DNA from 3 places in the Pseudomonas gozinkensis genome. Region 1 is predicted to be linked to each of the others. Evidence: riboswitches for the same ligand, from Rfam matches in the RefSeq annotation. Region 1 holds a riboswitch; each other region holds the start of a gene.
The links. Region 1 has a riboswitch for cobalamin ahead of cobW (cobalamin biosynthesis protein CobW). Riboswitches for the same ligand answer to the same signal wherever they lie in the genome.
Positions count from the first base shown of each region.

Region 2: linked by a shared signal. The riboswitch ahead of IHQ43_RS13315 (TonB-dependent receptor plug domain-containing protein) and the one ahead of cobW (cobalamin biosynthesis protein CobW) in region 1 are both predicted to bind cobalamin.
Region 3: linked by a shared signal. The riboswitch ahead of cobO (cob(I)yrinic acid a,c-diamide adenosyltransferase) and the one ahead of cobW (cobalamin biosynthesis protein CobW) in region 1 are both predicted to bind cobalamin.

Region 1 is NZ_CP062253.1:3,620,045-3,630,069, forward strand. It holds gene IHQ43_RS15930 (phospholipase D-like domain-containing protein) at 1-720, opposite strand, end outside; gene IHQ43_RS15935 (vWA domain-containing protein) at 761-1,456, opposite strand; gene IHQ43_RS15940 (magnesium chelatase ATPase subunit I) at 1,426-2,439, opposite strand; gene cobN (cobaltochelatase subunit CobN) at 2,448-6,296, opposite strand; gene cobW (cobalamin biosynthesis protein CobW) at 6,300-7,373, opposite strand; cobalamin riboswitch at 7,472-7,681, opposite strand; gene IHQ43_RS15955 (IS4 family transposase) at 8,557-9,858, opposite strand.
Region 2 is NZ_CP062253.1:2,988,716-2,998,740, forward strand. It holds gene IHQ43_RS13270 (phytanoyl-CoA dioxygenase family protein) at 1-657, opposite strand, end outside; gene IHQ43_RS13275 (gamma-glutamylcyclotransferase family protein) at 679-1,002, opposite strand; gene IHQ43_RS13280 (alpha/beta hydrolase family protein) at 1,069-2,106, opposite strand; gene IHQ43_RS13285 (bleomycin resistance protein) at 2,125-2,556, opposite strand; gene IHQ43_RS13290 (HIT family protein) at 2,588-3,070, opposite strand; gene IHQ43_RS13295 (DUF695 domain-containing protein) at 3,274-4,002, shown strand; gene IHQ43_RS13300 (hypothetical protein) at 4,068-4,412, opposite strand; gene IHQ43_RS13305 (ABC transporter substrate-binding protein) at 4,512-5,438, opposite strand; gene IHQ43_RS13310 ((2Fe-2S) ferredoxin domain-containing protein) at 5,435-5,794, opposite strand; gene IHQ43_RS13315 (TonB-dependent receptor plug domain-containing protein) at 5,794-7,731, opposite strand; cobalamin riboswitch at 7,825-8,030, opposite strand; gene IHQ43_RS13320 (alpha/beta fold hydrolase) at 8,096-9,004, opposite strand; gene IHQ43_RS13325 (LysR family transcriptional regulator) at 9,078-9,995, opposite strand.
Region 3 is NZ_CP062253.1:1,898,627-1,908,651, forward strand. It holds gene IHQ43_RS08570 (C40 family peptidase) at 1-68, shown strand, start outside; gene IHQ43_RS08575 (PQQ-dependent sugar dehydrogenase) at 134-1,447, opposite strand; gene IHQ43_RS08580 (hypothetical protein) at 1,513-2,097, opposite strand; cobalamin riboswitch at 2,264-2,489, shown strand; gene cobO (cob(I)yrinic acid a,c-diamide adenosyltransferase) at 2,571-3,182, shown strand; gene IHQ43_RS08590 (cobyrinic acid a,c-diamide synthase CobB) at 3,179-4,531, shown strand; gene bluB (5,6-dimethylbenzimidazole synthase) at 4,577-5,227, shown strand; gene cbiB (adenosylcobinamide-phosphate synthase CbiB) at 5,224-6,132, shown strand; gene cobD (threonine-phosphate decarboxylase CobD) at 6,125-7,132, shown strand; gene IHQ43_RS08610 (cobyric acid synthase) at 7,129-8,580, shown strand; gene cobU (bifunctional adenosylcobinamide kinase/adenosylcobinamide-phosphate guanylyltransferase) at 8,701-9,222, shown strand; gene cobT (nicotinate-nucleotide--dimethylbenzimidazole phosphoribosyltransferase) at 9,219-10,025, shown strand, end outside.

The sequences.
Region 1 (10,025 bases):
GGCTTCGTTGATCGTGGTGTCTTCGTCGTCGGGCCGGGCGTGATACAGCACGCGCACTTGAACACCGCGATCGAACGCCGCGTTCACCGTGTCGATGATGGCTTGCAACTGGTATTCATAGATTGCGATGTCCAGCGCCCACCGACTGTCCAAGGCACGTTCGATAAACCCTTGCAGGCGCCCGAGCAGACCGTTCTCCAGCCACTGACGCGCTGCGTCGGGCCAGGCTTCGATGGGCATGTTCTTGTTGGCACTGATCTGTGCGTCGAGATCGGGGAATTTGCGCTGAAACGCCTGGCTCGCGGCCACGGCGCGGTTGAAGGTCACGCCCTGGTTGGCAGGATGGCCGTCGTCGGAGCGGATTGTCAGCTCCAGCGCTTCACCCAGTTGCGGCGCATCCGGCGTGCCATAGGCCAGGTGCACGCGATAGTGAATCGTCATGCCCGGATTGACCGCGTAATCGGCCCAGCGAAATTTCTGCAGCGGTGCCTTGTCGCTCGGCGTGGCGTGGAACTGCGCGAAGGTGTGAACCTTGCCGGGAAAGGTCAGGCTGTTGAACAGGAACAGCCACGGTTTGTCGCCTTGCTGCTTCTCGATGGCAAACCCCAGCAGGCCTTTGCGGCGGGATTCGGCGAGGTCCATGGCGAGCAGCACGCCGTTGGTGCCGGCGTAGGCCTTGACGCGAAAATCGTCCTGCGGATTGGCGACCAGTACGCGCATGATTCACTCCCTGTGATTGGGCCTTACTGCAGCATAGCCCTCAGACCGACAACAACTCGTCGATATGTCGGTAATCGGCGTCCAGTGCTGTCGCCAATTGTTTCGCGCGGCCCAGCCGGATCGGCCCGCGCTCGATATCGATCAACAGGCCCGGACACGCCAGCGCTGGCAGTTCCGGACAGTCTTTCAAACGGCCATCGGTGATCACCAGCAACCGTTGTTGCTCCGCGGAGAAACGCTTGCGCCGCACCGCCAGCCAATGCCCGGCTTCTGTCAGCGCTGCCAACAGAGGCGTGCCGCCTCCCGCGCCCAATCCATCGAGCCACGCGCGCAATCCGCTGGAGGCCTTCAGCCCTTGCACCTGCCATTTCGGCACCGCGCCGCTAGCGGTCAACAATGCAAGCCGTGCGCGTTGCCGGTAAGCGTCGTCGAACAGTTGCGCAAGCACGCCTTTGGCATCGCTCAAGGCTTGATGGCGACGGGTCGAGGCCGAGGCATCGACGATCACCAGCCACAGTTCATGGGGCGTGCGGGTGCGCAGTTGAAACAGCAGATCCGCCCGGGTTTTCGGGCGGCCATTGAGCAAGGTTCCCGGCCAGTTCACCGAGCCACTGCGTGCGGCGTGACGCTTGCCCTGGCGGCCGTTATCGAGGCGTCCGGCGCGGGGTCTGGCATTCGCCCCCGCGTCGGATCGGGGGCGAATGCCTAAGGCTTTTTTTGTAGGTGTGGCGGCCAGGTCGGCACTTCGCGGCGTGCGCCAGTAGCGAGGGCTGGGGCCGGCATTTCGCCCCACTGGCCCTGCCCTTCACTCGGTTCGGCGTTAGTGCCGGACGGCGATTGCGCCGGTGGCTGCGTACTGGATGAAGGCTGTTCGCGACGACGATGACGCAAGGCAAACTCAGCCACAGCATCAATGTCTTGCTCGGCGATGGCCTCGGCCCCCCGCCACGCGGCATGCGCCCGCGCCGCACGCAGCCAGACCAGATCGGCGCGCAAGCCGTCGACGCCTGCCTTGAAGCAGCGCTCGGTGATTTGCGCCAGCGCCGCGTCATCCAGCGGAATACCCGGTAAAACCTTGCGGGCGTTCTCGCAGCGCTCGCGCAGGGCTTGCTGCTCGGTTTCCCACTGCGCACAAAACGCCTGCGGATCGCTGTCGAAATCCAGCCGGCGACGAATGATCTGCCCACGTTCGGTCGGTGCCGTATGACCGCCAAGCGCGACGTTGAGGCCAAAGCGATCAAGCAACTGCGGACGCAATTCCCCCTCTTCCGGGTTCATCGTGCCGATCAGAACAAACTTTGCAGAATGCCGATGGGAGATGCCGTCCCGCTCGATCAGGTTGGTGCCACTGGCCGCGACGTCCAATAGCAGATCCACCAGATGATCCGGCAACAGATTCACTTCATCGACGTACAGCACGCCGCCGTCAGCCTTGGCCAACACACCGGGAGAAAACTGCGCACGACCGTCGCTCAACGCCGCGTCCAGATCCAGCGTACCGACCAGGCGTTCTTCAGTCGCACCCAATGGCAAGGTGACGAACTGACCGCTGGCCAACAGATCCGCCAGACCCCGGGCCAGCGTCGATTTGGCCATGCCGCGCGGGCCTTCGATCAGCACGCCGCCGATCTTCGGGTCGATGGCCGTCAGGTACAGCGCCAGTTTCAAATCATCGGCGCCGACCACGGCGGAGAGCGGGAAATGCGGGGTGTCGGTCATGTTCAGTCTCAGCTCTCTTCTTCTGTGTCCAGCAGCAGGTTTTCCAGGGCCTCTTTATAGGCGCCCGGTTCCTGCCACATCCCGCGCTGCTGCGCTTCGAGCATGCGTTCGGTCATGTCGCGCAGCGCGTGGGGATTATGCTCGCGCACGAAGTCGCGGGTCGCCGGGTCCAGCAGATACGCATCGGCCAGCAACGCGTACTGGTGATCGTCGATCAGTTGCGTGGTGGCGTCGAAGGCAAACAGGTTATCGACCGTCGCCGCCAGTTCGAACGCGCCTTTATAGCCGTGGCGCTTGATCCCGTCGATCCATTTCGGATTCGCCGCCCGGGAACGGATCACCCGGTTCAGCTCTTCTTTCAGGGTGCGGATCTTCGGCAAGTCCGGTTGACTGTGATCGCCGTGATAACTGGCCGCCGCTTCACCGCGCAGGCTTTCCACGGCGGCGAGCATGCCGCCCTGGAACTGGTAATAGTCGTTGGAATCGAGCAGGTCATGCTCGCGGTTGTCCTGGTTTTGCAGCACGGCCTGCACCTGGCTCAGGCGCTGGACGAATTGCTCGCGGGCGGCGGTGCCTTCGTCGGAACCGCCATAAGCGTAGGCGCCCCAGTTCAGGTAAACCTCGGCCAGATCCTCGCGGGTTTGCCACAGGCGACCGTCGATGGCGCCCTGTACGCCCGCGCCATAAGCACCGGGTTTGGCACCGAAAATTCGCCAGCCAGCCTGACGCCGGGCAGCGTCTTCATCCAGACCGGACTGGCGCAGCGCCTCACGTTCGGCACGCACTTTGGCGGCCAGCGGGTTGAGATCGTCCGGCTCGTCCAGTTCTGCCACGGCTTGTACGGCGGCGTCGAACAGGCGAATCAGGTTGGCGAACGCATCGCGGAAAAACCCGGAGACCCGCAGCGTGACATCGACCCGAGGCCGATCGAGCAGGCTCAGCGGCAGAATCTCGAAATCATCGACCCGCTGACTGCCAGTGGCCCACACCGGACGCACGCCCATCAGCGCCATGGCCTGGGCGATGTCATCGCCGCCGGTGCGCATGGTCGCGGTGCCCCAGACCGAAAGGCCGAGCTGGCGCAGATGGTCGCCGTGGTCCTGCAAGTGTCGCTCGAGAATCAGGGTCGCGGACTGGAAGCCAATCCGCCAGGCCGTGGTGGTCGGCAGGTTGCGCACGTCTACCGAATAGAAATTGCGCCCGGTTGGCAGTACATCGAGGCGCCCGCGACTTGGCGCGCCGCTCGGGCCGGCCGGGACGAATCGGCCACTCAACGCGTCGAGCAAGCCGTGCATTTCCGCTGGGCCGCAGGCGTCGAGGCGTGGGGCGATGACCTCACGCAGGTGAACAAGGATGGCACTTACCTCAGACCAGTGAGGACCCTGTGGGAGCGAGCTTGCTCGCGAAGGCGTCGTGTCAGTCGACATTTTTGGTACTGACATACCGCCTTCGCGAGCAAGCTCGCTCCCACAGGAATCACCCACGGCGTGCGAGATCGATTGAGCCGCGAACAGCTCAAGGCGTTCACGGGTATCTCCCGCCGTGCGCCAGACCTCGTCGCTGACCGACAGCAACTCCGATGGACGCGGGCCAGTCCAAGGATCAGCCAATGCGCAATCCAGCGGATCGAATCCCAATTCAAACGCCTTGGCCAACGCCCGCAACAGACTCGACTGCGCCCCTTTGCCGTCGCCACGCGGAATCCGCAGCAACGCCAGCAAGGTGTCGATGCGTAAACGCCCGGTCGGCGACTCGCCAAAAATGTGCAGACCATCGCGGATCTGCGATTCCTTCAGATCACACAGATAAGTGTCCAGACGCGGCAGCCAGATCGCCGCATCGGCGTCGCTGTCGAGGCCTTCGTCCAGCTGCAATTCACGATCAATCTGCGTGTCACGCACCAGTTGCAGAATGTCCCGCTGCAATTCACGGGCGCGACGCGGATCGAGCAACTGAGCTTCGTAATACTCGTCCGCCAACAGTTCCAGATTGCGCAACGGCCCGTAGGTTTCGGCACGGGTCAGCGGCGGCATCAAGTGGTCGATGATCACCGCCTGGGTGCGACGTTTGGCCTGAGCGCCCTCGCCCGGGTCGTTGACGATAAACGGATAGATGTTCGGCAGCGGCCCGAGCAGCGCGTCCGGCCAGCAGTTCTCCGAAAGGCCCACACCTTTGCCCGGCAGCCATTCGAGATTGCCGTGCTTGCCGACGTGGATAACGCCATGAGCCCCGTAGATCTGGCGCAGCCAGAAATAGAACGCGAGGTACGCGTGCGGCGGCACCAGGTCCGGGTCGTGATACACCGCGCTCGGATCGACCTGATAACCCCGCGCCGGTTGAATGCCGACGAAGGTCAGGCCAAACCGCAGGCCGGCGATCATCATCCGCCCGTCACGGCACATCGGATCGTTTTGCGGTGACCCCCAACGTTCCAGCACCGCCGTGCGATTGGCTTCGGGCAGCGCGTTGAACATCTTCAGGTAATCGTTCATCGCCAGGCTTTGCTGGCACGGGCGCTGGTCGAGCGTATCGAGATCGTTGCTGACGCCGCCGAGCAGTTGCCGGATCAGCTCGGAGCCGCTGTCCGGCAATTCGGCCGGCAACGGATAACCTTCAGCCTGCAACGCCCGGAGGATATTCAGCGCGGCAGCCGGCGTGTCGAGTCCCACGCCGTTGCCGATGCGTCCGTCCCGGGTCGGGTAATTGGCGAGGATCAGCGCGATACGTTTTTCAGCGTTCGGCACCCGCGCCAGTTCGACCCAGCGTCGCGCCAGTTCAGCCACAAAATCCATACGTTCAGGCTGCGCCCGATAACACACGACATCGGACTGACTGCGCTCACTGCGCCAGGCCAGATCCTTGAAACTGATCGGCCGACTGATGATCCGACCGTCGAGCTCCGGCAAGGCGATGTGCATCGCCAGATCCCGCGGACCGAGGCCCTGCTCGCTTTCGCGCCAACCGGGCTCGTTGTCCTGGGCGCAGATCGCCTGGATCACCGGAATATTGCGACGGAACGGCCGCAGATGCGGCGCCTCCGGGCTGGACTGGGCGAAACCGGTGGTGTTCAAGATCACCGAGGCCTCGACTTCATCCAGCCAGTCCTCGACCACCGACAGGCAGCCGGGCTCTTTCAAACTGGCCACGGCGATCGGCAACGGATTGAGTCCGGCAGCCTGAAGCCGTTGGCAGAACACGTCGATAAACGCCGTGTTCGCCGCTTGCAAATGCGAGCGATAAAACAACACCGCCGACACCGGTTGACCGGGCAGCCAATCGGCTTGCCAGTCACTCAGTGCGGCGGTGTTTTTGTTCGGGTGGTAAATCGCCGTGCGCGGCAGCGTCTGCGGCTCGCCCCACACGTAATCCCGTGCCAGCCAGCGATTGGCCAGACAGCGGAAAAAGTCCAGCGCATTGCCCATGCCGCCCTGACGCAGAAACTGCCAGAGCCGGTCGCGATCTTCGGCGCCGACGGTGCTGAGGTCGCTGAGCTCCGGGTCGGGCCGGTCATCGCCCGGTACCAGAATCACCTGCACGCCACGTTCGGACAACTCGACCAGCCGCTCGACGCCATAACGCCAATAAGCGATGCCGCCGTGCAACGAGATCAGAATGACCTTGGCATGGCGCAGCACTTCATCGACGTACAGATCGACCGACGCATGGTTCTGCACCTGCATCGGGTTGGCCAGCCGCACGCTCGGGTAATCCTCGGGCAGTTGCTGCGCGGCTTCGGCGAGCAGCGCGAGGCTGGAATCGCCGCTGCACAGGATCACCAGCTCGGCGGGGGTTTGTCCAAGGTCGGCAATGTTGTCATCCGACACGAAACCGCCGGGCTGGGTCCTGAGCAGGTGCATGGCTTAAACGCTGAGCGCGGCGCGCAGTTGCGCTTCGAGCTGGGCGGCATCCAGTTCCTGACCGATCAACACCAGACGCGTCACACGCGCTTCATCGGCGCCCCACTGACGGTCGAAGTGTTTGTCGAAACGCGTGCCCACGCCCTGGATCAGCAGACGCATCGGCTTGTTCGGGATTGCCGCGAAACCTTTGACCCGCAGAATGCCGTGCTGCACCACCAGTTGCGTCAGTGCGTCGAGCAACAGGCTTTCGTCGGCTTGTGGCAGTTCGATGGAGATCGAGTCGAAAGCGTCGTGATCGTGGTCGTCGTGATCGTCATCGCCTTCACCGTGGTGGTGATCGTGATGGCTGTGGCGGCTGTCGATGTGTTCTTCGGAACCGGCACCCAGACCAATCAGCACGTCCAGCGGCAGACGACCGTTGCTGGCTTCGATGATTTTCACCGCCGGCGGCAGCTCTTCGGCGACTTCCAGGCGCACGCGAGCGAGGTCTTCAGGGCTGGTCTGGTCGGCCTTGTTGAGGATCACCAGGTCGGCGCTGGCCAGTTGGTCGGCGAACAGCTCGTGCAGCGGCGATTCGTGGTCCAGGTTCGGGTCGAGTTTGCGCTGGGCATCGACCTGATCCGGGAACGCGGCGAAAGTGCCGGCGGCCACGGCCGGGCTGTCGACCACGGTGATCACGGCGTCAACGGTGCAGGCGCTGCGGATTTCCGGCCACTGGAAGGCTTGCACCAGTGGTTTTGGCAGGGCCAGGCCCGAGGTTTCGATCAGGATGTGGTCGAGGTCGCCGCGACGGGCCACCAGTTCGCGCATCACCGGGAAGAACTCTTCCTGAACCGTGCAGCACAGGCAGCCGTTGGCCAGTTCGTAGACACGACCGGTGGCTTCTTCTTCGGTACAGCCGATGGTGCATTGCTTGAGGATTTCACCGTCGATGCCCAGCTCGCCGAACTCGTTGACGATCACCGCGATGCGGCGGCCTTGCGCGTTGTCGAGCATGTGCCGCAGCAAGGTGGTTTTGCCCGAGCCGAGGAAGCCGGTGACGATGGTGACGGGGAGTTTGGCCAGTGTTTTCATCGGATGCCCTTTGGCAAGGTGGCGGGCATACGGGACGAGACCGGCACGCAAGTGCGTGCCTGGAGAGTTCGCCACCGGATCACCCCGCCCGGTTGAAAGTGAGAATCTGTGACGAGGCAGGTCTCCTGGCTGACGGTGTTCGGGCCTTGGCCCGGTATTCGCTGCGCCTTCCCGCTGGCTCTGGATTGAGTTGGCAGTGGCGTGGCAGCGAACAGCACCGTTCACAGTTGCGGGGGCAGCCGCGGCTTGGACCGCGTTCCCTTCTTAGCTTCGGCGTGGGCCGAAGAACCTCGAAAGCGCAAGGCTACGCATGGGTTCGTGATGGGTCAATGGCCGTTGTTTTTTGGTTTTGGGTTTTGTGAGCATATCCGTTGCTGCGGTAACGGCTTCCTAGGGTTCCGCCCTGACGGCGGGTCACTTTTGACAAACGCCCGGAATGCCGGCCCAGCCAAAAGTAACCAAAAAGTCTACGCCCCGGCGTACGGCACTTCGCTTAGGCTCAGTGTTCCCTCGCTACGGTGTCCATCAGGGGGCATCGCCTACGGTTTGCTTCGCTGCACCTCCTCTCGATGTATGCGGCTTCGCCGCACGGCGCTGCGCGCCTACCCCCTGATGAACACCTCCGCTCGGCCTGCCGAAGGGGCAAAAAATCAAAAGCCAGAGCCAGAGCCAGAGCAAAGGCCAGATCAAGAGCCCCTCACCCTAGCCCTCCCGAAACGTCGGACCGCCCGTAGGGAGAGGGAACCGACCGAGTTGATTGGGAGAGTTGCGCCGACTTGCGATACCGCGTTGAACTCAGACTTTGAAAAGCACAGAAATCGGCTCCCTCTCCTCGGGGAGAGGGCTGGGGTGAGGGGTAAGCCCACCACAAAACCAAAGCCGAACACGCCCCGCCCCCCCCACTCAAAACGATGAGCGTTAGCTCGAGTACCGCTTTTGATCGCAGGGCCCGTCGGCAGGCTGAGTGGAGGGATTGATCCGGGGGTGGGAGCGCAGCGACCGTTTGGCGAAGCCAAACACATCGAGAGGAGGTGCAGAGAAGCAAACCGTAGGCGATGCCCCCGGATCAATCCCGGAGCGAAGGAACCCCGAGCCTCAGCGAGGGGCCGTACGTCAGGGTGCAGCCTTTTTGGTTACTTTTTCGGCGTTTGGAAAAAGTGACCCGCCGTCAGGGCCATCCCTTTCAAGGTCTTTTCGTTTTGGCGGCCTTGATTACCCGGTCCGTTGAAACATGCGCATGCACCGCAGCGCCTTGCACCCATGTTTTGGGTTTGGGCACCTTGGGGCCCCGGGGACTTTTGGCAACTTGTTTTGGCTGGATGTTTCTGGCCAGTTCCAACAAGCGCTGGGCCAGTTTTTCCAGAGGTACGACGGGAAAGCATTCCGAGGGCAGCGCAATTTGCAGACCTTCATAGCCACTGCGGACCTGAACCGCCAAGTGATAGGTTGAGGCTTCCCAGCCCTCAGGCTGGGAAGCCTGATGGGCTTGCTCGACGCTTCGCTTGAGTACGGCCAGGACGTTGTAGGCCAAAACCGCAGTAGCAAACCCGAGCAGGGCAGCCTTTGGGCTACCAAGGGTTTCGATTTCACTTTCCAGGATTGCTTCCAGTCGCTGGAACATGCCTTCAATGCTCCAGCGGCGGCGATAGAGTTCCGCGATCTGCTGCGCGCTGACGCTGTCAGGCAGATTGCTCCAGAACATCAAGCTGCTGTCACCCGAGTCCGTTGGCGAGTGAAGCGTCAGTTCGACACGCCGACACTGGTAACCGCCTCTGACCTGAATAATCTGCTCACGCACAGTGCCCGTACTCACAGGCACTGGTTCTTGCCACTGCCCCTCCTGAATCAAGCGTGGATGCTTGGCTTGTTGGCGAATGACAAAGGAGGTTTTGACCTGTTCGCAAGCCTCCATAACCGGGAGCGTGCAATAGAGTCGATCAGCCAGCCACACTTGGCCCGACTCGGCATCGGCCAAGAGAGGCAACACGCAAACACGCTCGCTTGCGTAGGCATCCTCACACGCCTGCAGGTCGATGACCTGATCCAGGTCGGGATCGTAGACAACCACCGAAAAACCGGGCCGAGCGGCGCCTCGCTCGTGGCGTAAAGCCCCGAGTCGTTTCTCAGTGGATGCCAAGTGATTACCGTCCACCACCCGAACCTGCCAACCCGGCAGCATCGCCGTGCAACCCAACTCCCTGATCGTTGGAGCCAGGCGCTGTGCACAGCCCGTGACCAGGGCGCGCAACAGAGCTGGCTCGGTACGACTGATCTTGTCGTAGAGGGCCGCCAGGCTGACAGGAAGATCTTCCAGTTGCCGCGCCGCAGCGTGCAGGGATGGCTTCAAGCCCAATGAAACAAGGGACATCAGCTTGATGATGGTCGAGAACAGTAGCTCACGAGAATACTGCCGTTGCCGATGCTCTTCGAAGACCTGATCGACCCACTCAGGGGCAATAGCTTGCTCCAGCGCCAATTTGGCCATAACGCTGGCAGGTGCTTTTTTCTCGAAACGCGCTAAAACATCGGCCCACATCGTTCGGGTATCCCTGATAGAAACTTCAGGGGATTTTACCTAAGACCTTGAAAGGGATGGCCGTCAGGGCGGAACCCTAAGAAGCCGTTACCGCAGCAACGGATCAGCCCCCAATC
Region 2 (10,025 bases), 630 kb from region 1:
TGCCGGATCGAACCGCTCAGCCGTGTCCATTTGTATGTTTCTGAGGTTCACCGTTTCCAGGTGTGTGGCGTAGAGCGATTCGGAAAAACAGGTGATCAACAGCGTGCGACGGCGTGCGCCGCTGGAATTCAGGCTGCCGGCGTGGATCAGGTCGGCATCGAAGATCAGGATGTCGCCCGCGCTGCCCGTCAGTTGCACGGATCGGGACTCGTCGGTGAAATCGAACGGAGGCTCGCTCAGAGCAGAGCGATGACTGCCGGGAACGATGCGGGTTGCACCGTTTTCGGGGCCGTAGTCGTCGAGATACACCAGCGCGTTGACGGTGTCGCCGGGGCGTTGCGCCGACAAGTCGCGGTGCAACTGCTGGTGGCCGCCATTGATGAGCGGTTCGCGGCCCTCGACCTGAGAGAGGAAGAAGCGCTCGCCGATCAACTCGCCGACCACCGCCAGCAATGGTGGCAATCGGCACACGGCCTGGACGGTCGGGTCAGTGTCCAGCTGCGAATGGCGCCAGTCGATGCCACGGGGCACGGGCCATTCGCTTGAAGGCTTCACACCTGCATCGAAGACAACGCGCAGAGTGTCCAGCCATGCCGGCGCAATTACCTGGCGCAGCAGCACGTAGCCGTTTCGGTGGAGTTGCTCACGGTCAGCCACAGACGCCCTCGGTTTTGTTGGTTACCGCAGAGCGTAGACAAAAGCCTCAACGACGGCGCCGTCATCCAGCGTCACCTTGGTCAACACCCGCTGATACTCAGCCCCTTCAAACTCATCCAGCGCCGCCCAGTGCAGGTGGAAATTCTCGGAGGCAAAGACGTAGCCTTCGATCACATCACCATCCTCGGCAATCACCAGACCGGGAAAGCCCATTGCCGCGCCCCATCCGGCCTGCGACAGGCGCCCCTTCAGCGAAGCGGCCTGCCATGTGCCGCCGATGTTCAGCATCACATGCTCATTCGGCCGGCCAGGGCCCAGGGTTCCATAAACGAAGAGACGTTCCACGATTGCTCCTGCCTGTCAAAAAGGGAGGGATCCTGACCTATGCGCGTTGTGCAGGCAACACTGCGATCAGTTCTGCGCCGACCGGCTCAGAAACCCGTCGATCAACGCCACCACCTGTTGCTGGATCACCTCCCGCGAGCGAGCGCCGCCGTCCTCGCAAATGATGCCGTCGCCCGGCGAATCTTCTTCGAGCAGCGCCACGGCGCCGGGCTTGCACAAGGACATGAAGCTGAAATGGCTGGCGTCGCTGATCTCGACATACTGCGAGGTGGCCGAAGGCAGGCGCGTGGCGAGATTCGCCGATTCGAGTTGGGCGGGAAGGTCTTCGGACGGTACGCCCGCGCCGATCACCAGTGTCGGAACCGGCAACGCGGCGAGGCTGGCGTCGGTCATCCCGCGTGACAGGCCCAGGTCCAGTGAAACGATGGCGCTGACGCGTTTGTCGCTCAAATCCGCGCTGATCTGGCTCTTCGCCTCCGGCGTGTCGGCGACGTTGATCGTCTTGTAGACGGAGCAACTGGCGAGTTTTTGATGGGCTGCGCAGTCCTCGGCAAAGTGCTCAGGGTCGAAGCGTGTGCCGGCAATTTCCAGAGCGGTCCAGCCGCCAAGTGAATGGCCGGCGACTGCAATTCGGCCCTTCGAGACTGCGCCAAATTGCTCCGGTTGAGCGATGACCGCATCGATCACACGGCTTATGTCGGCAGGTCGCTGCCACAACTGTGCAGCAGCTTTCAGACTGCGGTCATGAGTCGTGGTGCCAGGGTGATTGACCGCCGCGACAATGTAACCCTGGCGGGCCAGCGCACTGGCCAGCCATGCCTGATTGCTCCAGTTGCCCCTGAAACCGTGGGACAGCACCAGCAATGGATGATCGCCGGCTGTTGGCGGCGCCTCGCGCACCGCCGAAGTCCCGACGAACACCGCGTCGTCGGCAATCAATTGTGCGGGGGCGGTGGTCTTGGCGGGATACCAGACGACCATGTCCAGCGGGCGCTCGTTGCGCGCGTCCGACAGCGTGGCGGAGCGGAAACCGATGGGGTTTTCGTCAGCGCTTGCGCTGGCCGAAAGGCAGATCAGAAGCAGCAGACCGAAAGCGTTTTTCATTGTTTTTATCGTCCTTGATCAAATCGGGCAAACAGGACGTTCGCCCAGACGTTGTACCAGTCTTACGAGATAACCGTCCGGATCCTGAACGAGAAATTCACGCTGGCCAACTTCGACGTCGTCAGCGCGATACCAGGTGTCTTTGCAGGTTTTATAGAGTGAGACCTGGGCGGCGCCGAGTCTTTCGATGATGGGAGCAACCACCTCAACGTCAATCTGCAGATTGACGCCTCTTCCGAAGGGCTTGCTCAGTTCCGCCGTCAGCCACTGGCCTGCATCCGGATCAACCTGCTCGAGCATGACTTGAGCGCCATTCAGGTCGAGGTAGGCGAAGCCATCTTCCGGGCGTTGATAAGCTACGTTGAAGCCCAGGCAGGAAACCCAGAACGCGAGGCTGGCCTGCAGATCCGTGACCATCAATTCTGGAACCAGTTTGTTCCGTTGAAACATGGGGTGAATTCCTTTTCATTCGAGGGGTTGATCAGTTGAAGGCGTTGCGCAGTGCTTCGATCACCTCTTCAACAGAGCGGCCCTGAATGGCCGGCGGTGTGGGGTTCTCGGCAAATTCTCGCCAAACGAACAGCGTCAGCTCTGCGCCATCGGTCGATGGCAAGGGATTCTCGGCGTAGGCAAAAGATTCGAGCAGGCGATAGCGGGAGTCTCTCCAGAACAAGTCTTCGACCCAGTCATAGACCGGAATAAAATGGAAGTGGAAAGGTAGACCCGGCTCATGGCCGAAGCGGCCGATATAAAGACGCTTGGGCTTCAGATAATGCTCAATGATCTGCTGGGTTCTTGCGAGCAGCCCTCCGAGCTCCGCCAATGCCTCTGTCGACAGCTCGGTCAGTGAGTTGGTTTTGATCCTGGTTCCCAGCATCAGATAGCCGGGAAGTGCACTGGCCAGATGGTGGTTGACGATCCAGTGCTCGGTTTCATGAAGAATGAAGTGCGGGGCAATTTCCATGTGCCATTGGTCCTGGGGCAAGCGGTGCGCCAGCGTAGCAAAAGTGCAGGTCTTTCAGCTGAAGACAGAAAAATAGATCTGTCCCCTTTCTAGTCGACTTTGATGCGGCGTTGCTATCTCTTCTTAAGAAAGTGCTCGCAGTGACGATAACTACCCCAGTCCTGAAATAGGTAAAACCGCTCAAGGTTCAAGGAAAAAGGTTCATGGTCACTGAAGGATCCGGGCGCTCACGGATGACATCCGCTTCGGGCGTGCAGTACTTTACAAAACAGCTTCCGTTTCTGGCATTGGCCAGCCTGCTGGTCGCAGGCTGTTCCAGCCATGAACCGACTCGGTTCCCGGCCGCGCCCGATCAATGCCTGATTGCAGGCCCGGTCAACAGCACTGAGTACGACAGGTGCGTAAAGGATCGGGAAATCAGAAAAGCGGAAGCGCTTGAAGAGCTTCTCGATAACGACGCGGTAAGGATGCAAGTACGCACCGATATCCAAAGTAAGTTTCAGGAATCTGATTTTCCAGCTACGCCTCTTCCCGGGACTTTCGCCGTAGTGGACTCTATCTCGGCAACTGAAAAACAGGCGTTGCCATTCAAAGCCCGAATCACCTGGAAATATTCCTCCCCGACTCACGCGCCGGGATATCGGGTCGGCAAGCGCATGGCCGAAATGGAGAAGCTGATACTGCCGGCCTTACAGGATAAAGGCCTGGCCAAATGGATATGCACAGTGACGGGAGGCGGGCAACGTGAATGGATCTTCTACACACAAAGCGACGAAGCATTCATTGCCAGGACACAGGCAGTTCTGGCGCAGACCGGTCCATACCCGATCGAACTGACGGCGAAAAAAGAAGCGGTGTCGGGAACTGAGCTACAGAGCGCTGAAAATCTGACTGAAGACATCCGCATGACCCCCAAGAAATGCATGGAGTAACCCGAATGAAAAAGCCCGGCGGTTAAGGCCGGGCTTTTGTCGAGTGCTGCGGTAAAACCCAGCATTCAGACGTTACGACGTTCGATCAGACGGTCAGAGCCACCTTCGGCAACCGCATCGCTGAACAGCGGATCGGTTTCGGTCGCGGCAACCGCATCGCTGAACAGCGGATCAGTTTCAGTCGCGGCAACGGCATCACTGAACAGCGGATCGGTTTGAGTCGCAGAGGCAACAGCGTCACTGAACAGCGGATCAGTCTGGGTCGCAGCAGCAACGGCATCACTGAAGAGTGGATCAGTTTGAGTCGCAGAGGCAACAGCATCGCTGAACAGTGGGTCGGTTTCAGTCGCCGCAAAAGCATTCAGGGCGAAGAGCGAGAAGGCGATACCGAAGAGGGTTTGGCGTTTCATGGTTCTGTACTCCGTGTGCAGTGGGTTGGTATGGAGCAGATCCTACGCTTTGGATTCGATATGAGAACTTCATTGAATTAATGGTTGTTATTGATGCAGTCAATGATTGGGCTCGGTCGCCCGGAGCGCTCTGAACTGCTGCGCCAATCCCAGCGCCACGCGGCCGCTGTCCACTGTGGGCAGCAAATGGGTGAAGGGAATGTCGATCATCCGGTTCTCGCGCACTGCGCGCAGGGTCGATAACACTGGATCCTGCCTAAGCAACTGACGCTTGCGACTGGCCGGCGACCATTGCGCATCGGCCAACAGGATCACGTCCGGATCACTGGTGAGCAGGGTTTCGCGGCTCACGGTCACGCGGTACTGGTTGATGTCGGCAAACAGGTTTCGCGCCCCGGCAGCAGCCAGCAGCGGAGTGACGAAACCCCGTCGGCCCTCGCTGTCGAGGCCGTTGACCTCGCTGTCCAGATAGAACACCGACAGCGGTTTGCCTGAGCCGGCCAAAGCTCTCGCGCGGTTCAGATCGGCGTCCAGCGCATCACTCAGTTCCCGGGCTCGCGGCTGTTTGTGCAGCAGCGCACCGAGGGTCGAGAGGTCGTTGCGGATGTGTTCGAAGTAGTCGAGCGAGTGCCCGTTACACGCCGACTCCAGCAGATAGGACGCCACGCCGTTGCGCCCCAGCCCGCTGCGCGACGTCACGCCATGGCCGAAGGCCGAGGCGAACCCGCCGATCACCAGATCCGGCCTCTGCGCGTACAGCACTTCGCTCGACGGATAGCGCGGCGCAATCACTGGCGCCCCGAAATACTCGGACTGCGACGCACCAGTGTCATCCAGGTAGGCGACGCCCGCCAGCGCCGAGCTCGCACCCAGTGCCAGCACCAGATCGGCGGCGTGCTGATTGAGGGCGACGATCCGCGAAGGTGGTGCGGCCGGTGCGTTCCAGGTCTCGCCACAGTTGCGGTAACTGTCGGCCCAAACGGGGCATGCGCAGAGCAGGGCGCCCCAAAAAACGAGCTTTCTCATGGGCGCGCCCTGATCAGCAGATCCTCGACCACTTCACCGCCCACCAGATGCCCTTCGACCAGCCGTTGTGCATCCGCGTGACTGCGCACGCCATACCAACAGGCTTCCGGGTACACCGTCACGATCGGCCCCAGGTTGCACGGGAACTGACAATGAGTGCGGGTCAGCAGAACGCCGCCCGGCGTTTCTATGCGGTCATGCGCCAGCAGATGCCGGCGCAGGGTTTTCCATAACTGCAAGGCGCCGCGCTGGGTGCAGCGCGGGCCGGTGCAGAGGAATACGTGGCGCGCATGCTCGGGAACATGCGACCAGTCCGGATGCGAATCGACGCCGTCGGTAGTGATGATGTCAGCCATCAGAAGCGGTACGTGTAGCGAACTTCGGAAGTGAACGGCCGCCCGAGGTTGTCGACGTTGTTCGAGCGGCTGGTGACGTAGTCGCGGTCGAACAGGTTCTCCACCAGCAGGCTTACCCGGTGCTGATGGGCACCATCGAGGTAGCGATAAGCGTCGGCATCCACCACCGTATAATGACCGTACTCGACCTGTTTCGAGCTGATGACATCGCGGATGTAACGGATCGCACCGCCGGCGCCCCACATCCGGTCGACCGACTCATAGCCAATGCGTGAACGGGCGAAGAAGCTCGGCACATCGTTCAGCGTGACGCCGGCGCGCGACTCGGTGAGGTTGCGGGTCATGTCGGCCTGCAGGCTCCATTGCTCGTTGAGCGCGAGTCTGGCGTCCGCCTCGAAACCGCGCATCTGCACCCGGCCCTGGCCGTTGACCCACTGGATATCGTCGAGGGTGATTAGGTCGTCGATCTTGCGTTTGAACAGGGTGACACTGGCGCTGAACTCACGGTCGAGCAGCAGGCCTTTGTAATCCAGACCGAGCTCGGCGTTACGGCTTTTCTCCGGTTTCAGATTACGGTTGCCCAACTCGTCGCCGGGTTCGTTGACGAACAATTGCTCGGCGTTCGGCAGTTTGTAGGCCGTGCCGTACTGCCCGCGCAGGGCCCAGTTTTCGTTGAGGTCGTACAGCGACGTGAGCATGCCGACCGTGGCGCTGTCGCCACCGCCCATGGCTTCGTGACGGATGCCGATGCTCGGGTGCCAGTCTGGCAGGGCGTCGATCTGCGGGCGCAATTGGGTGTACAGCGCGTGGGCTTCGGCCTTGTCGTTGTCGATGATCAGCACGTCGTCCTGACCCTTGAACCACTGGTTGTCCGTACCGAACACCAGCACGTGGCCGCCGGGCAGTTCAGCCTTGCCTTCGGCCTGCACGCCCCAGTCGGTGAAGCCCCAATAGTCGTTGTGGTTGATGGTTCTGGTGCCGCCGTTGGCGGTGTTGTTGATGCGCGTGTAGCGAGTGTCCCAGTCGTTGATATGACCTTTGACGAAGTAGCTCAGGCGCTCGTTGATAGTCTGCTCGAAGGTCGCCGTGGCGATCTGCTGGATGCGGTCGTTGGTGGTCTTGTGGTTGTCGACCGGGCGGGCGAAATCGAGGTTGGCGTCAGCGTATTGGTAGAACAGCTCCAGGCGTTTGTCATCGCCGAACGACTGAATCGCCTTGCCGCCGAAGGTCGTGACTTCATAGGCGCGTTTCTTCTCGGTGACGTTTTTCAGGTCGCGATTGCGAAACGGCTGATAGCCGTCCGAGACGTTATGGCTGACGTAGGCCAGCAAACCCAGATCGCCGAAACCGTTGCTGAAAATATTCTCGACCCGCGCATCGCCGGTGGTTCCGCCGAAGGTGTCGAGACCCATGTTCACTTCGCCGGACGCTTTGCGGCTCTGCGGGCTGCGGGTGACGATATTGATCACCCCCGACACCGCTTGGGTGCCGAACAACAGGCTCTGCCCACCCTTGAGCACTTCGATGCGCTCGATAGCGTTGGCCGGCAGCGTGTCCAGGTACAAACCGCCGTACAGGCGATTGTTCAGGCGCACGCCGTCGAGCAGGATCAGCGTGTCGTCGTTGCGCCCGCCCAACAGGGAATAAGTGCCGTAGTCGAACGGGCCGTTTTTCGGCGCGACGTACAGGCCGGGAATGAACATCTGCATTACGCGGCTGACATCGGCGCTGGGGCCGGCGCGCTCGATCTGCTCGCGGGTGACGATCTCGACCTTGCTGCCGAATTGCGCCATGTCGGCCACGGTGGTGGACTCCACGGACGGCGCGGAAACGATTTGCTGATGGAGTTCGAGCGGCGTGTCATCCGCCAGCAACAGGGGGCTGAACAGGCAGCCGAACAACAGGGATGGAGCCGGAGAGTTGAAAGGTTTGATCATTGTCTTCTCGAAAGGATCTTCGCAGAAGAGCATGCAGGAGAAGGCATCGCGCACACGCCGACACCGGCCCATGCCCGCCCACCGCAGGATTTTGCCAAACAGACATCTCAGGCCGGTCTCCGGGCTCGCGCGTATGGACGCTTTCACCTTCCCATGGCCGTCTGGCCACAGTGGTGTGTCGAAAGCATCACGCGCCTACCGTTGCGGGGGCAGCACCGGACTTGTTCGAAAAGAACGTACCGGTTTCCCGTTTCACCCCATGCACGGCGGCATGGGACACCTGAAACAGGGCGGCATCTGAACATTCGGGTGGGCGTGCGTCAACTACCCGCACGTGTCGAGGATGACGAGGGCTCTTTTCAGGTTACTGCGCGATAAACCTGCGAATCGCTTGAGTGGTTTCGACGGGCGCTTCCTCCATCAGCCAATGCCCCGCGCCGGCAACCACCAGTTCGGTGACGTTGTCGGCGGCATTGCGCATCACGATGGCTTCGTTGTTGCCGAAGGACTTCTCGCCGCCGATCGCCAGCACCGGCATCTTCAGTTTGGTCTTCATCGACGCCTCGTTGTCCACCGCGTCCTGGCGGATTGCGCGGAACTGGGCGAACGCCGCGTGCATGGCGCCGGGCCGGGCGTAGAGTCTGGCGTAGTGCTGGCGGGTGGCTTCGTCGACCTTTTTCGGGTCGCCGGCGAACTCGTTCCAGAAGCGGTCGAGGTAGATGCGCTCACGCCCGGCCACCAGCCGTTCTGCATCCGGTCCACCGAAATCGAAATGCCAGAGCATCGGCGAGCGCACGATATCATTCCACGGCGGAATCCCCGGAACGGGCGCGTCCATCACCACCAGGCGATCGGTCTGCTGCGGATACCGCGAGGCGTAGGCGAAGGCGACCATGGTGCCGATGTCGTGGCCGATCACCACCGAATGCTCGATGCCCAGCGAAGCCAGCACCGCGCGAATATCACCGGCCTGGGTCTTCTTGTCGTAACCATCGGCCGGGATCGACGACAGGCCCATGCCCCGCAAATCCGGCACCACCACGGTGTGATCCTTCGCCAGATCCGCCGCCAGCGGCGCCCACATGTCACCGGTGTCGCCAAAACCATGCAACAGCACCACCGCCGGGCCTTTGCCGCCGATGCGCGTGTGGATTTTTGCGCCATCCACGGCGATGTCCTGAGTGCGGAACGAGGCAGGGAAGGGCGTCACGTCGGCATGGGCCGGAACACTCAGGGCCAGCAGCAGGGAAGCGGTGAGCAGGGCGCGGATCATGGCGTTCACTCCAGAGGGGGTGGCTGGAGCGTAGACGGATTTGTCCTGTCCCGACGTGCATTTCAGCCGCTGCTCAACGGGTTGCCTGCAGCGCCGCACCTTGTTGAACAAAACGCTCGATCAACCAGCGTGCGGCGGGGCCCGGTGGCAGGTCCGAGCGGTAGATGATGCTGAAGGGGTATTTGCCGCTGGTGTATTCCGGCAGGTTCAGTGGCACGAGCCGGCCGCTGTCCAGATCTTCCTGGATCATCGGCGTCGGCATGTTGCCCCAGCCAATGCCTTCGCGCAGCAACATGTGCTTGGCGCCCAGATCCGCCAGCCGCCAGGTGCGGTTGCTGAGCACCGCAAACTCCTTGCCCTTAGTCAGTTCCGAGCGGTCGGACAGCACCAGTTGCGTGAACTCGCGTCCGGCTCCCGGCGCGTTCTGTTCGGCCAGGGCCAGCGGATGATTTGGCGCGGCGACGGGAATCAACTCGACGTTGCCGGCGCCGACTCTTTCAATGCCGTCGATGCTTTCATTCATGGGGCCGCTCACACCGATGACTGCGTTGCGGTTGATCACTCGCTCGGTCACGGCGCCAAGGGCCTCCATGTGCAAATGCAGGGCAACCGTGGGGAATTCCTCCTGAAAGGCTTTGAGCGCGTCCACGATCCGTTCGGCGGGAAGCATCACGTCGAGTACCACGTGAACCTCGGCTTCCAGCCCCTGAAGCAGGCCTTTGACCTTGGCGCGCAGGCCATGCACGCCGTTGGCGATGGTCCGGGCTTCGGCCAGCACGGTGCGCCCGGCTTCGGTGAGTTGCGGTTTACGGGTGGTCTGGCGATCAAAAAGCGTCACGCCCAGCTGCATTTCAAGGTTGGCGATCGAATAGCTGATCACCGAGGTGGCCCGGTGAAGTTTGCGCGCAGCCCCTGCAAAACTGCCGACTTCCACGACGGTGAGGAAGACGCGCAGTTGATCGAGTGTCGGTGTGCCTGGGTCGGAGATCATGCCGGGTTCCTCGAATTACGATTGAAGTCC
Region 3 (10,025 bases), 1.7 Mb from region 1:
ATTGGCAGAAAGCCTATCTGAGCGCCAAGCGTGTTCTGCAGCCAGAGCATCTGGCGCACAACCCGTAGCCCGGATACATAAAAACCCGTGGAAGCTGAATGGCTCCCACGGGTTTTTTAATGCCTGCAATACGCTAGCGGGTCGCTGATACTCGCCACACTTTGTTACCCACGTCATCCGCCACCAGCAATCCACCTTGCTGGTCGATCACCACGCCGACCGGGCGACCCAGAGCGTTTTCATCCTTGTCGAGGAATCCGGTCAGCACGTCCACCGGTGTTCCGCTCGGCTTGCCAGCGGCAAACGGTACGAAGATCACCTTGTAGCCGCTATGCGGCTTGCGGTTCCACGAGCCGTGCTGGCCGATGAATGCGCCTTCCTTGAATTGCGCCGGCAGGCGATTCCCTTCAGCGAAGGTCAGGCCCAGTGACGCGGTGTGCGGGCCGACGGCGTAGTCGGGAGCGATGGCCTTGGCCACCATGTCCGGGCGCTGTGGTTCGACGCGCACGTCGATGTGCTGGCCGTAATAGCTGAACGGCCAGCCATAGAAACCACCGTCCTTGACCGAGGTGATGTAGTCCGGCACCAGATCGCTGCCGATTTCGTCGCGCTCGTTCACGGCGGTCCACAGTGCGCCGGTTTGTGGCTCCCAGGCCAGGCCGTTCGGGTTGCGGATGCCCGAGGCGAAGATCCGGTGGTTGCCGGTGGCGCGATCCACTTCCCAGATCGCCGCACGGCCTTCTTCCTGATCCAGGCCGTTTTCGCCGACGTTGCTGTTTGAACCGACGGTGACGTACAGCTTGCTGCCGTCCTTGCTGGCGATGACGTTCTTGGTCCAGTGGTGGTTGAGCGTGCCGCCCGGCAGGTCGACGACCTTGATTGGCTGGCTCTTGATTTCGGTTGCGCCGGGCTCGTAGTTAAAACGCAGCAGGCGATCGGTATCGGCGACGTACAGATCGTTGCCGACCAGGGTCATGCCGAACGGCGAGTTGAGGTTTTGCAGGAAAACCGTGCGGGTTTCGGCCACGCCGTCATGATCGGCATCGCGCAGCAGGGTGATGCGGTTCGGGCTGGGGACGCCAGCACCTGCGCGGCCCATGACTTTCTTCATTACCCAGCCGCGAATGCCCTTGCCGTCGTCGGGTTTGGGCGGGGCGTTGGTTTCCGCTACCAGCACATCGCCGTTGGGCAGCACATACAGCCAGCGAGGGTGATCGAGATTCTCGGCAAACGCTGCTACCTGTGTGCCTGTCGCTGCCGTCGGTTTCGCGCCGGCCGGCCAGCCGATGGCCGGGGCGATGTTCACCGTCGGGATCAGGGTCTTGTTCGGTTCGGGCAATTTGGGTGACGGGCCGGTGCCGTCGGAGACTTGCAGGCTGGAGGATTCACCACAGGCGGCGAGCCCTCCGGCGAGCACGATGACGAAAACGAGCTGGGGCTTGCGCATTGCTGATCTTCCCTATAAATGCATTCTTAATCATAGAGGAGTGCACAAGCCCGATGGTTCAACCCTCAGCCGCGGGCTTCCTTGAACAGCATGGCAATGCCGGGGTGATAGTTGCCGGCTTCGCTGCGCAATTTGCGGTAGGCGTAGGGAAAGTACCAGGCGACGGCGCAGGTGTGTTCCTTTTGCAGGTCATCGACCATGTCCTGCAGCTCTTCCGGACTGGCGCTGTGCTGGGCCTTTTGCGGGGCGACGAACAGGCAGCCGAGTTTCAGGTCGCTGGCGTAGCTGATGCGCTTGGCGTCGCTGGTGATATCCGCCAGGGCCTGCGTCAGATTCAGGCTGGTGACGCGTGGCCAGCGCTGGGTGGCCTGGATGAAGGCGCGATCGTCGGCGCCGGCAATAAACAGGTCGGCGCGGGCGTTGCGCTCGCCTTCTTCGTTCTGCTTGCGGGTGGCAGTGTCGCGCAGGGTGACCAGTTCGGCCATCCATGCGGCGGCGGACAGCAGGCCAAGGTTGGCTTTCTCGTCGTGCCAGTAGGGGGTGTCGCTGTCGCCGCGTACGGCGTTGTAACGGTCGATACAGTCAAACCAGCGTTCCAGCACCGGGCGCAGGAATTCCAGCCGCGGGTTGCTGATGATCATGCCTTGCATGGTGCTCTCCCTTGTTATTGTGATGTGCTCTCTGCAGTCAAAAAGCATGGCTCTTTGATATCACTGCTGACAGTGTGGCACAAGATTGGCGTCAGTTAATTGATCGGCGGCAGTTATTCGCCGTACAAGCCCCTCTTCAATTGACGCTCCACCCCCAACCCTCTAACCTTCGCGGCTTGTTTCAGGTGCTCTGTGGCGCATGTCGACAGAGTGAAACAGGGAAGCCGGTGAGGCGGGTCTTGAAGCGAAGAACCCTCACGATCCCGGCGCTGCCCCCGCAACGGTAAATGAGTAAAAGCTGCGTCTGATGCCACTGCGTAAATGCGGGAAGGCGCGCAGCCAGGCACCAGCCGCTCATGAGCCCGGAGACCGGCCTGATCCATCCAGCGGCATCACGGTGGGCGATGCCAGGCTTGTTGCCGTCTATTCTTGTGCCTGCCCGCCGTTATCCAGCCTCAACGGAGAGCTCCCCCATGACTGATTCCCCCGAGCGCGACGAGCGCCACCTGGCGCGCATGCAGCGCAAAAAAGCCGTGATCGACGAACGCATCGCCAATTCGCCAGACGAATGCGGCCTGGTGCTGGTGCTGACCGGCAACGGCAAAGGCAAGAGCAGCTCGGCATTCGGCATGCTCGCCCGCGCCATGGGTCACGGCATGCAGTGCGGTGTGGTGCAGTTCATCAAGGGCCGCAACAGCACCGGCGAAGAGCTGTTCTTCCGCCGCTTCCCCGAGCAAGTGCGTTTTCATGTGATGGGCGAGGGCTTCACCTGGGAAACCCAGGATCGCCAGCGCGACATAGCCGCCGCCGAAGCGGCCTGGGAAGTCTCCCGCGAGCTGCTGCGCGATCCGTCGATCGGTCTGGTGGTGCTCGATGAACTGAACATCGCCCTCAAGCACGGTTACCTCGATCTGGATCAGGTGCTCAGCGATCTGCAGGCCCGTCCGCCGATGCAGCACGTGATCGTCACCGGTCGCGCCGCCAAGCCGGAAATGATCGAGATGGGCGACACCGTCACCGAGATGGGCATGATCAAGCACGCCTTCCAGGCCGGCATCAAAGCGCAGAAAGGCGTCGAACTTTGAATCAACCACGTCACTGCCCGGCGGTACTGATCGCCGCGCCGGCTTCCGGTCAGGGCAAGACCACCGTCACCGCTGCGCTGGCCCGTTTGCATCGCAATCAGGGGCGCAAGGTTCGCGTGTTCAAGTGCGGCCCGGACTTTCTCGACCCGATGATCCTCGAGCGCGCCAGCGGTGCGCCGGTCTATCAACTGGACATGTGGATGGTCGGCGAGCAGGAAAGTCGACGCCTGTTGTGGGAAGCCGCCGCCGAAGCCGATCTGATCCTGATCGAGGGTGTGATGGGCCTGTTCGACGGCACGCCGTCGAGCGCCGATCTGGCGCGGCATTTCGGCGTACCGGTGCTCGGTGTGATCGACGGCACAGCCATGGCCCAGACCTTCGGCGCACTGGCCCTGGGCCTGGCGCGCTATCAGCCGGACTTGCCGTTTGCCGGCGTGCTGGCCAACCGCGTCGGCACCGTGCGCCATGCGCAATTGCTGGAAGGCAGCCTCACCGAAGGTTTGCGCTGGTATGGCGCGTTGTCCCGGGAAACCGGGATCGAACTGCCAAGCCGCCATCTCGGTCTGGTGCAGGCCAGCGAACTCAATGACCTCGACGTACGCCTCGACGCCGCCGCCGAAGCGCTGGCCGGCACTTGCGAGGTAGCGCTGCCACCGGCCGTGGAATTCGCTGCGCCTGAAATCGTTGAGACCGAAAAACTGCTCGAAGGCGTACGAATTGCCGTCGCCCGGGACGAAGCTTTCGCTTTCACCTACGGCGCCAGTCTCGATCTGCTGCGGGCGATGGGTGCGCAATTGAGTTTCTTCTCGCCGATCCGCGATACGCAATTGCCTGAGGCTGACAGCTTGTACTTGCCCGGCGGCTATCCGGAATTGCACCACGTTGCCCTGTCGCAGAACGCCGACATGCTCAACGCAATTCGAGCGCACCATGCGGCCGGCAAACCGTTGCTCGCCGAATGCGGCGGCATGCTTTATCTGCTCGACTCGCTGACCGATGTCGAAGGCACCCGCGCTGATTTGGTCGGCCTGTTGAGTGGCGACGCCGTGATGCAAAAGCGCCTCGCCGCACTGGCGCTGCAAGAGGTCGACCTGCCGGAAGGCCTGTTGCGCGGCCACACCTATCACCATTCCCTGACCACCACCGAACTGACGCCGATTGCCCGTGGCCACAGCCCCAACGGCGGGCGCGGCGCGGAAGCGGTTTACCGGGAAGGGCGGATGACCGCCTCCTATGTGCACTTCTATTTCCCGTCAAATCCAGAGGCTATCGCAACATTGTTTGCGCCGAACCATGAGGGCCCCATCGCTGGCAAGCCAGCTCCCACAGTGGGCGGGTGTAATGTCTGAAGAAACGCAATCTCCTGTGGGAGCTGGCTTGCCAGCGATGGGGCCATGACCGACAACGCCTTCACTGACGCCGAGCGCGAAGCGGTCTACCGCGCCATCGCCGAACGCCGCGACATGCGTCACTTCAGCGGCGGCACGGTCGAGCCTGAACTGTTACGCCGACTGCTCGAAGCTGCACATCAGGCACCGAGCGTCGGCCTGATGCAGCCTTGGCGCTTCATCCGTATCAGCGACCGCGCCTTGCGTGGCCAGATCCAGAACCTTGTTGAAGAAGAGCGCGTGCGCACCGCCGAAGCCCTCGGCGAGCGCAGCGACGAGTTCATGAAGCTCAAGGTCGAAGGCATCAACGATTGCGCTGAAGTGCTGGTGGCGGCGTTGATGGACGATCGCGAGCGGCATATTTTCGGCCGTCGCACGCTGCCGGAAATGGACATGGCGTCGCTGTCCTGCGCGATCCAGAACCTGTGGCTCGCCGCGCGTGCCGAAGGCCTGGGCATGGGCTGGGTGTCGCTGTTCGAACCGCAGGCGCTGGCCGATCTGCTGAAACTGCCGACCGGGGCCAAGCCGCTGGCGGTTCTTTGTCTGGGGCCGGTCAAGGAATTCTATCCGGCGCCGATGCTGGTACTCGAAGGGTGGGCACAGGCGCGTCCGCTCAATGAGCTGCTGTATGAAAATTATTGGGGAGTGAGTCAATGAGTGTGGCGTTATTGAGTGTCGCCGCGGTTGCGCTGGATGCGCTGCTGGGTGAACCGAAACGCTGGCATCCGCTGGTGGCGTTCGGCAATTTCGCCGGGCGCATCGAGCAACGTTTCAATAGCGCTGGTCGTGGCTGGCGCAGCCATGGCGTCACCGCGTGGGTGATTGCGGTATTGCCGCTGACCCTGCTGGCCACGGCGTTTTCCTGGGCGCCGTATGTGGGCTGGATCGTCGAGATTCTTGCGCTGTATTGCGCCCTCGGCATGCGCAGTCTCGGCGAGCACGTCGAGCCGGTGGCCAAGGCCTTGCGCGCCGATGACCTGGAAGAGGCGCGCAAGCGTGTAGGTTATCTAGTCAGCCGTCAGACCGATGAGCTGGACAGCACCGCCGTCGCCCGCGCCGCCACCGAATCGGTACTGGAAAACGGCAGCGATGCGGTGTTCGCCGCGATTTTCTGGTTTGTCGTGGCCGGTGCGCCGGGGGTGGTGCTCTATCGCCTGAGCAACACGCTCGACGCGATGTGGGGTTACCGCAACGAGCGCTTCGAGCGTTTCGGCTGGGCAGCGGCAAAAATCGACGATGTGCTCAACTACATTCCTGCACGGCTGGTGGCGTTGACCTACGCGCTGCTGGGCAAAACCCGACTCGCGTTGAAATGCTGGCGCACCCAGGCGCCGAAATGGGACAGCCCGAACGCCGGCCCGGTGATGGCTGCTGGCGCGGGTGCCTTGGGCGTAGAGCTGGGCGGCCCGGCGATTTACCACGGTGAGCTGCACGAGCGCCCGCAACTGGGCGAGGGCGTGCCGGCGGATGCCGATTCCATTGATCGCGGCTGGCAATTGGTCCAGCGCGGGGTATGGTTATGGCTGCTGATTCTCTGCGTGGGGGCTGAATTCTATGCTTGAACACGGTGGCCGGTTGCGAAGGGCGGCGCTCGAATACGGCATCGCGGAAGAAGACTGGCTCGACCTGTCCACGGGCCTGGCGCCGTGGCCGTTTCCGGTCCCGGAGATTCCGTTGCGGGCCTGGGCGCGCCTGCCGGAAAACGATGACGGTCTGGAGCAGGCCGCCTGCGATTATTACGGTGCCAGCCAGGTGCTGCCGGTGGCCGGTTCGCAGATGGCCATTCAGTTGCTGCCGCGATTGCGCCGCGCCGGCAAGGTAGGCGTTTTGTCGCCGTGTTACGCCGAACATGCTGAAGCCTGGCGGCGCAGCGGCTATATCGTGCGCGAGGTGCTGGAGCAGGAAGTCGATTTCTTTCTCGACAGTCTCGACGTGCTGGTGGTGGTCAATCCGAACAACCCTACAGGCCTGAACCTGACCCCGGCACGTCTGCTCGACTGGCACGCACGACTGGCCCAGCGTGGCGGCTGGCTGGTGGTCGACGAAGCATTCATGGACAACAAGCCGCAACTGAGTCTCGCCCCGCATGCGCATCAAGTGGGGCTGATCGTGTTGCGTTCGTTCGGCAAGTTTTTCGGTCTGGCCGGTGTGCGGCTGGGGTTCGTGCTGGCCGAGCGCAAGTTGCTCCGGTTGCTCGCCGAACAGGTCGGGCCCTGGGCAGTCAGCGGGCCGACCCGAGTACTCGGCCAGGCTTGCCTGCGAGACACCGAAGGCCACACGCGTCAGCGCATCCGCAGCGACGAGGCCAGCGAACGGCTGGCTGCGCTGCTCGAACGTTCCGGTTTCAAACCGCAGGGCGGCTGCGCACTGTTTCAGTGGCTGATCACCGAACAGGCCGCCGCGTTGCACGAATTCATGGCCCGGCGCGGCATTCTCCTGCGCCTGTTCGCGCACAACAGCAGCCTGCGTTTCGGGCTGCCCGCCGATGCCGCCGACGAAGCGCGCCTTGAGCAAGCCCTGCAAGCATTCGCCAAGCATTGCTCCATGGAAAAACCAGCATGACCACATTAATGGTGCAGGGCACCACTTCCGACGCCGGCAAAAGCACGCTGGTGACGGCGCTGTGCCGCTGGGCGACCCGTCAGGGCGTTGCCGTGGTGCCGTTCAAACCGCAGAACATGGCGCTCAACAGCGCGGTGACTGCTGATGGCGGCGAGATCGGTCGCGCGCAAGCGGTGCAGGCCCAGGCAGCATTTCTTGAACCGCACACCGACATGAATCCGGTGCTGCTCAAACCCAACAGCGACACCGGTGCCCAGGTCATCGTTCATGGCCGTGCGGTCACCAGCATGAACGCCGTCGCCTATCACGACTACAAAGCCATCGCCATGCAGGCCGTGCTCGCCTCCCACGAGCGCTTGAGCGCCGCGTATCCGCTGGTGATGGTCGAAGGCGCGGGGTCGCCGGCCGAGATCAATCTGCGTGCCGGCGACATCGCCAACATGGGCTTCGCCGAAGCGGTGGATTGCCCGGTGCTGCTGATCGCCGACATCAATCGTGGCGGTGTGTTTGCCCATCTGGTGGGCACGCTGGAACTGCTGTCGCCGAGCGAACAGGCACGGGTTAAGGGCTTCATCATCAACCGTTTTCGCGGTGACATCGCCTTGCTGCAACCGGGCCTCGACTGGCTGGAGCAGCGCACCGGCAAACCGGTGGTGGGCGTGCTGCCGTATGTGATGGACCTGCATCTGGAGGCCGAGGACGGCATTGACCAGCGCCAGACCGACAAGGCCGAGCAAGTCCTGAAAGTGGTGGTGCCGGTGCTGCCGCGCATCAGCAACCACACCGATTTCGATCCGCTGCGTCTGCATCCTCAGGTGGATCTGCAATTTATCGGCCCGGGGCAAGCGATTCCACCGGCCGATCTGATCATTCTCCCAGGCTCGAAAAGCGTGCGCAGCGACCTGGCGTATCTGCGCGCCAATGGCTGGGAGACCGCCATCCGCCGTCACCTGCGCTACGGCGGCAAATTGCTGGGGATCTGCGGCGGTCTGCAAATGCTCGGCGAGCAGGTGCACGATCCGCTGGGCCTTGAAGGCGCGCCGGGTTCCAGCGCAGGCCTCGGCCTGCTGGCGTTTGAAACGCAGCTCGAAGCCGAGAAGCAGTTGCGCAATGTGCGCGGGCGTCTGGCGCTGGAAGAGGCCGAAGTCAGCGGCTATGAAATTCATGCCGGCGTGACCACGGGAGCGGCGCTGGAAAATCCTGCCGTGCATCTGGACGACGGTCGTTGCGACGGCGCGCAAAGTCTCGACGGGCAGATTTTCGGCACCTACCTGCACGGCCTGTTCGAATCGCCGGCGGCCAGTACCGCGCTGCTGCACTGGGCCGGTCTGAACGATGTGCAGGAGGTGGATTACCACGGCCTGCGTGAGCGCGATATCGAGCGCTTGGCGGATCTGGTGGAGAAGCACCTGGATACCGATTTGTTGCGTCAACTCTGTGGAATGTGATTTGCCCATGCCGGCCCCATCGCGAGCAAGCTCGCTCCCACATTGAAATGCGTTCCATTGTGGGAGCGAGCTTGCTCGCGAAGACGGTAGCTGTAGCACTGATATTTATAGGATGTATCCATGCTCCAACTGATCCTCGGCGGCGCCCGCTCCGGCAAAAGTCGCCTGGCCGAAAAGCTCGCCACTGACAGCGCGCTGGCGGTGACGTATATCGCTACCAGCCAGCCGCTGGATGGCGAGATGAATGACCGCGTCGCCCATCATCGCGCCCGCCGTCCTGCCGAATGGGCGTTGATCGAAGAGCCGCTGGAACTGGCCCGAGTACTGCGCGAAAACGCCGGCCCCGAGCGTTGCCTGCTGGTGGATTGCCTGACGCTGTGGCTGACCAATCTGCTGATGCTCGACGACGCCGAACGCCTCGCCGCCGAACGCGAAGCCCTGCTCGAATGCCTGGCGTCGCTGCCGGGTGAAATCATTTTTGTCAGCAACGAGACCGGAATGGGTGTCGTGCCGCTGGGCGAATTGACTCGCCGCTACGTCGATGAAGCCGGTTGGCTGCATCAAGCTCTGGCCGAGCGTTGTCAGCGAGTCGTCCTGACGGTCGCCGGCCTGCCCCTGACTCTGAAAGGACCTGCGTTATGACTCAAGCCTGGTGGCTGAACCCGTGCAAACCAGTGGATACGGACGCCGTTGAAAACGCCGCGGCGCGTCAGCAGCAATTGACCAAACCCGCCGGCTCTCTTGGGCAGCTCGAATCGGTGGCGGTGCAACTGGCGGGATTGCAGGGCCAGATCAAGCCGAAGCTGGATCAGGTCTGGATCGCGATTTTTGCCGGCGACCATGGCGTTGTCGCCGAAGGGGTTTCCGCGTTCCCGCAGGAAGTCACCGGGCAGATGCTGCTGAACTTCGTCAGCGGCGGCGCGGCGATCAGCGTGCTGGCGCGGCAACTCGGCGCGCAGCTGGAAGTGGTGGATCTGGGCACTGTGACCCCGTCCTTGAACCTGCCGGGCGTGCGTCACCTGAACATCGGCCCGGGCACGGCGAATTTCGCCAAGGGCGCGGCGATGACTCGGGCTCAGGGCGAACTCGCCTTGCAGGGCGGCCGCGACAGCGTGCTGCGCGCGAAAGCGGCGGGCGCGCAATTGTTCATCGGTGGTGAAATGGGCATTGGCAACACCACGGCCGCCAGTGCGCTGGCGTGTGCCTTGCTGGATTGCCCGGTGGCGCATCTGACCGGTCCCGGTACCGGGCTGAATGCCGAAGGTGTCAGCCACAAGGCGCAGGTGATCGAGCGGGCGCTGGCGCTGCATGCGGCACAACGCGGTGATGCGTTGCAGACCCTGTTCAATCTCGGCGGCTTCGAGATCGCGGCTCTGGTCGGCGCGTATCTGGCCTGTGCTCAGGAAGGTGTGGCGCTGCTGGTGGACGGTTTCATCTGCACGGTC